DNA from 3 places in the Streptomyces sp. NPDC040545 genome. Region 3 is predicted to be linked to each of the others. Evidence: riboswitches for the same ligand, from Rfam matches in the RefSeq annotation. Region 3 holds a riboswitch; each other region holds the start of a gene.
The links. A riboswitch is a leader RNA that binds a small molecule or an ion and turns the genes downstream of it on or off. The one in region 3 is predicted to bind cyclic di-AMP.
Positions count from the first base shown of each region.

Region 1: another riboswitch for cyclic di-AMP. It lies ahead of ACZ573_RS05735 (peptidoglycan DD-metalloendopeptidase family protein); the one in region 3 lies ahead of ACZ573_RS13585 (M23 family metallopeptidase).
Region 2: another riboswitch for cyclic di-AMP. It lies ahead of ACZ573_RS33520 (transglycosylase family protein); the one in region 3 lies ahead of ACZ573_RS13585 (M23 family metallopeptidase).

Region 1 is NZ_JBVIWA010000002.1:172,446-174,700, forward strand. Features, by position in the region: gene ACZ573_RS05730 (tyrosine-protein phosphatase) at 1-449, opposite strand, end outside; cyclic di-AMP (ydaO/yuaA leader) riboswitch at 764-940, shown strand; gene ACZ573_RS05735 (peptidoglycan DD-metalloendopeptidase family protein) at 943-1,914, shown strand; gene ACZ573_RS05740 (SGNH/GDSL hydrolase family protein) at 2,079-2,255, shown strand, end outside.
Region 2 is NZ_JBVIWA010000025.1:68,657-70,911, forward strand. Features, by position in the region: gene eno (phosphopyruvate hydratase) at 1-153, opposite strand, end outside; gene ACZ573_RS33520 (transglycosylase family protein) at 447-1,166, opposite strand; cyclic di-AMP (ydaO/yuaA leader) riboswitch at 1,170-1,342, opposite strand; gene ACZ573_RS33525 (transglycosylase family protein) at 1,619-2,255, opposite strand, start outside.
Region 3 is NZ_JBVIWA010000005.1:257,673-259,927, forward strand. Features, by position in the region: gene ACZ573_RS13585 (M23 family metallopeptidase) at 54-857, opposite strand; cyclic di-AMP (ydaO/yuaA leader) riboswitch at 871-1,029, opposite strand; gene ACZ573_RS13590 (M16 family metallopeptidase) at 1,247-2,255, opposite strand, start outside.

The DNA of each region.
Region 1 (2,255 bases), on a different contig from region 3:
GGGACGCTGTCCTCGGCGAGGGCGTGCACGACCCGGCTGTGCTCGGCGGTGCGCTGCCGGATGATCCCGCGGTACGAGTGCGACATCCGGGCCGCGGCCTTGCCGTCGCCCAGGAGCTCGCGCAGCTGGACGAGGTCGCCGTCGCGGACCAGTCGCCAGAACTCCCGTCCGTCGGCCGGGTCGGAGAGCGGGATGTTGACGTTCCGCACGCCCGGCAGCTCGACGTCCGGCCCCTCCAGCGCGTGATCGGCGACGTTGCGGAAGTCGAAGATGGTGTGGAGACCGAGCGAGGCGAGGAATTCTGTATCGGTTTCGGTGGCATGCGCGAGATGTCCGCTTCGGAACAGTCGTCCTGTCCTGACCGTTCGGCCGTCAGAAGTCGGCAATCCGCCCACATCGCGGAAATTGCGCACTCCGGACAGCTCCGGCTCCTGTATCTGCTGGGTCAAAGCAACTCCTCCGCCATGTCGTGGACCCTCTGTCCGAATTACACTACTTGCGCCAACTTGCCATATCCGGAGGCGAGATCGGGCACGTCCCCGTGAGCCAGATCATACGGTGACCGTGAGTGCCTGATCGTCAAAGGTGAATGGCCGCGTCGGGGCGGCTGTTGGCGGTGCGGAATGGACGGAGGGTGACGGTAATTCCGTCGGTCCCTCATGCCTGTTATTCCGTCAGGGAATTCGCGGCTTGTTCCGTGCTGCCGCAAGGGATTACCTTCGCGATCGATCCGGGTGGACCGCCAAATCCTGCCGCCTCCCGGAAACCGCACCCGACCTATTCGCGCGGCAGGAGCGGGGGAACCAGGTAAGCCGCCGGCCCGGAGATCTTTTCTCCGGGAACGGCTCGGGGTGAAGCCGTCCATGTCCCGTACATGTACGGCCGGACATCTCCAGTCCGAACCCGACAGCTCACCTCGCAGGCGCCGGAGAGGAATTCGTCATGCCTGCAAAGGGTAAGCACCGCCGTCCCAAGTCCCTTTCCCTTTCCCGCGGTTTCGCCGTCGCCGGAACCGGTGGCGCGGCCCTCGCGCTGCCGCTGATCGGTGCCGCCGGCGCCCACGCGGCCGGCGCCCCGGCCGCCGCGAGCGCGGTGACCCCCGCGGTGGCGTCGCAGGCCCCCGTCGCCGTGCGGGCTGCCCCCGTCGCCGCAGTGCAGGCCGCGCCGACCCTCTACACCGTCGTGCCGGGCGACTACCTCTCCAAGATCGCCGCCGAGCGCCATCTGTCCGGCGGCTGGGAGCAGCTGTACGCCGACAACCGCGAGGCCGTCGGCGGCAACCCGTCGCTGATCCACCCGGGCCTGAAGCTGCACCTCGGCGGTCCCGCCGAGGCGGCTCCGGCCGAGGCGGAGGCCGAGGCCGCCCCGGCCCCCGAGGCCGACGCGAAGCCGGCCGCGCAGGCCGCGCCGGAGCCGGTCCGCGAGCAGGCCGAGCAGGCCGCCCCGGCGCAGCGGGAAGCCGCCGTCGAGTCCCCGGCCGAGGCCCCCGCCGCCGCGCCGCAGTCGGCCGCGGGCTTCGTGGCCCCGGTCAGCGGCGGCATCTCCACCCAGTACAAGGTCGCCGGCAGCATGTGGTCCTCCGGCTACCACACCGGCGTCGACTTCATCGCTGCCATGGGCACCACCGTCAAGGCCGTCGGCGCGGGCACCGTGGTCTCCGCCGGCTGGAGCGGCTCGTACGGCAACGAGATCGTCATCAGGCACGCGGACGGCAAGTACTCCCAGTACGCCCACCTGTCCCAGCTCTCCGTCTCCTCCGGCCAGAGCGTCACCGCCGGGCAGGCCATCGGCCTCTCCGGCTCCACCGGCAACTCGACCGGACCCCACCTCCACTTCGAGATCCGTACGACCCCGTCCTACGGCTCGGACATGGACCCGATCGCGTACCTCCGCTCGAAGGGCGCGAGCCTCTGACGGCACCCGCCGCCGGAGCGCCGACAGGGCGTGAGGCCGGGACCCGAGGGGGGTCCCGGCCTCACCTGTACTTATTCCTTATCCCTCGCGTGGTATAGATCACGGTCCGTCAACCCCTCATTACGTTGGCGTAGGTTGGTTACCGGAGTGAAGTATGGGTTCTCGTGGCAGCGACGACGACGAAACTCAAGACCATCGGCTCGTACGCGGCGATCGGGGACAGCTTCACCGAGGGTGTGGGGGACCCGGGACCCGGGGATTCTTTTCTCGGCTGGGCGGACCGGCTCGCCGTGCTCCTGGCCGATCAGCGCGAAGAGCATGACTTCCGGTACGCGAATCTG
Region 2 (2,255 bases), on a different contig from region 3:
CAGCTCGATGGCCTCGAATGCACCGGTGGAGGCGCCGGACGGAACTGCAGCACGGCCGGTGCTGCCATCGTCGAGGCCCACCTCGACCTCGACCGTGGGGTTGCCTCGGGAGTCCAGGATTTCCCGGGCTACGACGACGTCGATGGACGGCACGAGCATCTCCTTCTGGGATGTGACGCTGAGTGTGCGGTGGCGTGTCAGGCCGTGGGATGGCCTTGCCGCCTAGAGCCTAACCGGCTCCGGGCACTGGGCCGCCCGACCGCCCGGACCCTGGGACGAAAAAGGGACCGAATACCCCTCTTCCGGGACATAGGTAGCTTGATCATCGGGCTTCGGGGGGCCACACGCAGCACCGCCCGGCGCGTGGGGCACGCGCCGGGCGGTGGAAATCCTGCACGGGGTCAGCTGACGCCGCGTACAGGTTTCGGCGGCTTCTGCCGCAGTGTTCAGCTGAGCTTCAGCTTCTGGCCCGGGAAGATCAGGTCGGCGTCGGAGACGATGTCCTTGTTCAGCTCGAAGAGCTTCTCCCAGCCGCCCTTGACGCCGTTGGCCTCGGCGATGGTGCCCAGGGTGTCGCCCGGCTTGACCTCGTACGAGCCGTTGCCGGTCTTCGGCGCGGCCGGAGCCTCGGCGCGCTCGGAGCGGGTGGTGGGAGCCTCGGGACGCTTGGTCTCCTTCGGCGCGGCCTTGGTCTCGGTCTTCGGCTTCTCGGCCTTCGGCTTCGACTGCGGCTTGGACTGCGGCTTGGACGATGCCGGGGCCTCGGAGCCGCCACCGGTGTAGGCGGAGTTCGACAGGCCCTTGCCGCAGGACGGCCAGGCACCCTTGCCCTGGCTCTTGAGGACCTTCTCCGCGATGGCTATCTGCTGCGACTTGGAGGCCTGGTTGGCCTGCGGGGCGTACGACTTGCCACCGAACCCGGCCCACGTGGAGGGCGAGAACTGCAGACCGCCGTAGTAGCCGTTGCCCGTGTTGATGGACCAGTTGCCGCCGGACTCGCACTGCGCGACCTTGTCCCACTCGGACGTGGTGGCGGCGCTGGCGGTGCCCGCGGCCATCAGGGGGGCGGCCACGGCCACACCGGCTACACCGGCGAGCGTGACGATCCGGACAGACCGCTCGATTGCAGTACCGCGACGGTGCTTGCCCTTGCCGGAAAGCAGCATGGAGTTTCTCCTCACCGACGCCTACGAGGTGAGCTGTCGGGTTCGGGCGAGTGAGTTGCCCGGCCGTGCGACCTAGCGCACGTCTTAACCCCAAGCCGGTGGCGTGACCGTCTCTCAACGGCCGCTCCCGGCACCTACCTTGGTTCCCCCGCTCCTGCCTTCGGCGCTTGACGCGACGACTGTTCCCCCCGTCCGCCGGCAGGATTCGGCGATGCGGTCGAAGGAGCTCGCGGTGGCGAGCGATTCAGAAGGTAGACAGGTCCCTCCCCGATGTTCAACGAGGAACATCGGGGAGAAACGGCCCCTACTTGCGCTCCCCGCAGGGGTGTTTGCGCAGGTGAGGACGGGGTTTGCGGAAGCCCCGGGGCGGGACACGCCAGTTGACCGGAAGAGACACATGTCTCACTTACAGAAATCCGACATTCGACTCTTTCCGGGTAACTGAACTGTCCTTATTGCGGAGTTAGGTCCAGGTTCTGGCCCGGCTTGATGAGGTCGGCGTCCTCGCCGATGACTTGCTCATTGGCCTGGTAGAGACCGTTCCAGCCCCCCTTTACGCCCTTGGCAACCGCGATGGTCGCCAGGCTGTCGCCCGCCTGGACCGTGTAGGTGGGGTCCGACGCGGCATCAGAGGGGGTCTCCGGCGCACCGCGGTGCTTGCCACTGCCCTCGACAGGAGTGGCGCCGGTGGTCTGCGGGACCGCCGGGGCCGCGGGGGCCGTCGGGTCGACCGGGGGCAGTCCCGGCGTGACGGGCGAGGTGGTGGGCACGGTCGGGTCCACCGGCAGCGTCGGCGCCGTCGGGTCGACGGGGGTCGGCGTGCCGGTCGGGCCGCCCGGCTGGACCGGAGCCGTCGGGTCGACCGGAGGCGTCGTCGGGACGTCCGGCGCGGGCATGACGGGCAGTCCGATGGACGGCGCGTCGGGTATCAGGAACGGGGTGCTGGAGGGGCTCGGAGCCGGGGCCGGGGTCGGGGACCCGTAGTCCGTGGACGGCTTGCCGCCCCCGGTGGACGGAACGGCGTCGTCCGGGCGGGACGGCGCGGGGGCGATCGGGCCGTGGCCGCCGGGCAGACCGGGGTCCACCTGT
Region 3 (2,255 bases):
AGACCCCGGCTCTCCGAGCCGGGGTCTTCGGTGAAGCGGTGTGCGAGGCGGGGTCAGAGGCTGACGCCGTGCGAGCGCAGGTACGCAATCGGGTCGATGTCCGAGCCGTACTGCGAGCCCGTGCGGGCCTCGAAGTGCAGGTGCGGGCCGCTGGAGTTGCCCGTGGAGCCCGACAGGCCGATCTGCTGGCCCGGGGTGACCTGCTCGCCGACGGAGACGTTCAGCGAGGTCATGTGCCCGTACTGGGTGTAGGTGCCGTCGTTGTGCTTGATGACGACGTTGTTGCCGTACGCGCCGCCCCAGCCGGCCTCGACGACGGTACCGACGCCCACCGCGTGGACCGAGGTGCCGGAGGCGGCGTGGAAGTCGATCCCCGTGTGACTGCCGGAGGACCACATGCCGCCGCCCGCGTGGTACTGCGTGCTGACGTACGAGCCGTCCACCGGGGCGACAAAGGTGTTGAGGCGCTTGCGCTCCTCCTCGCGGGCGGCGCGCTCGGCGGCCTCGCGCTCGACCTTCGCCTTGGCCTCGGCAAGGCGCTTGGCCTCCGCGGCCCGCTGCTTCGCGTCGGCCTCGGCCTGCGCCTTGACGGCGTCCTGCTCGGCTCCGCGGTGCTGGGACTCGGCCTGGTCGGCGATGTCACCCGCGAGGTCCTCGGCGACGACCACGGCGCCCAGGCCGTTGTCCTGGCCGATGTTGCTGCTGTGGTTGTCCGCGGCGAAGGCCGGGGCGGCGAGCGAGCCGACCACACCGGTGGTGGCGATCGCGGCGATACCGGCGTAGCCGGCGGTCTTCTTGCTCAGACGGCTGGAGCCACGGTGCTTACCGGTACCAGCGGGACGACTGCCAAACGCCATGAAGGGTTTGATCCTTTCCTTCCTTCTCGCCTACCGGGTTAGCTGACGGGTTCGGAGCAGGAAGGTCTCCTACGGATCTCCTCTTGCGAGGGGGTCCGATTCACCCCAGGGACTCATGTGGGTCCCCGGCTCCCCAGGCTCGCGCCTGACGGGGACTCGGCGATCGCTGCCCGGTGCCGCGGGTGCGGCGGGCACAACTGACGGACAGCACGGCCGACGCTAGGCGGATCATCAGTCAATCGCCAAACAGACACGGCTTTTTGTTGCGTACGCCACACCACATAAAAGCAACCTCACCACTAAACGGACAAAAGGGGTTCCGATGACCAAGTCACCAGAACCCCTTGCCGAAACCTTCAGCCGGCCCTCAATGAGCCGTCGCCCGCCGGTCAGTTGGAGACGACCGTGACCTCTCCGATCCCAAGAGCCCGCACGGGCTCCTCGATCAGCGCCGCGTCGCCCACCAGGACGGTGACCAGCCGGTCCGCGGGGAAGGCCTTGACGACCGCCGTGGTCGCCTCCACCGTGCCCGTTTCGGCGAGCTGGGCGTACAACTGCGCCTGGTAGTCGTCCGGCAGCTCCTGCTCGACCTGGTCGGCGAGGGTGCCCGCGACCGAGGCCGCCGTCTCGAACTTCAGCGGGGCCACACCCACCAGGTTCTGCACGGCGACATCGCGTTCGGCGTCGGTCAGACCGCCCTCCGCGAGGGTGCGCAGCACCTTCCAGAGGTCCTCCAGCGCCGGTCCGGTGTTCGGGGTGTCCACCGAGCCGCTGATGGCGAGCATCGAGGCGCCCTTGCCGTCCGCGGTGGAGCGCAGCACCTGGCCGAAGGCGCGCACGCCGTAGGTGTACCCCTTCTCCTCGCGCAGCACCTTGTCCAGGCGCGAGGTGAGGGTGCCGCCCAGGCAGTACGTGCCCAGCACCTGGGCCGCCCACACCCGGTCGTGGCGGTCCGCCCCGATCCGGCCGATCAGCAGCTGCGTCTGGACCGCGCCGGGCCGGTCCACGATGACCACGCGGCCGGTGTCGTCGGCGGTCACCGGCGGCACCGGGAGGGCCGCGGCGGTGTTGCCCGTCCAGGTGCCCAGGGTGTCCGCGAGCACGGCGTCCAGGTCGATGCCGGTCAGGTCGCCGACGACCACCGCGGTGGCGGTGGCGGGGCGTACGTGGGCCTCGTAGAAGGCGCGTACGGCGGCGGAGTCGATCCGGGCGACCGTCTCCTCGGTGCCCTGGCGCGGCCGGGACATCCGCAGGGTGGCCGGGAAGAGCTCCTTGGAGAGCTGCTTGGCGGCGCGGCGCTGCGGGTTGGCCAGCTCGTGCGGGATCTCGTCGAGCCGGTTGCGCACCAGCCGGTCGACCTCGGCGTCGGCGAAGGCGGGGGCGCGCAGCGCCTCGGCG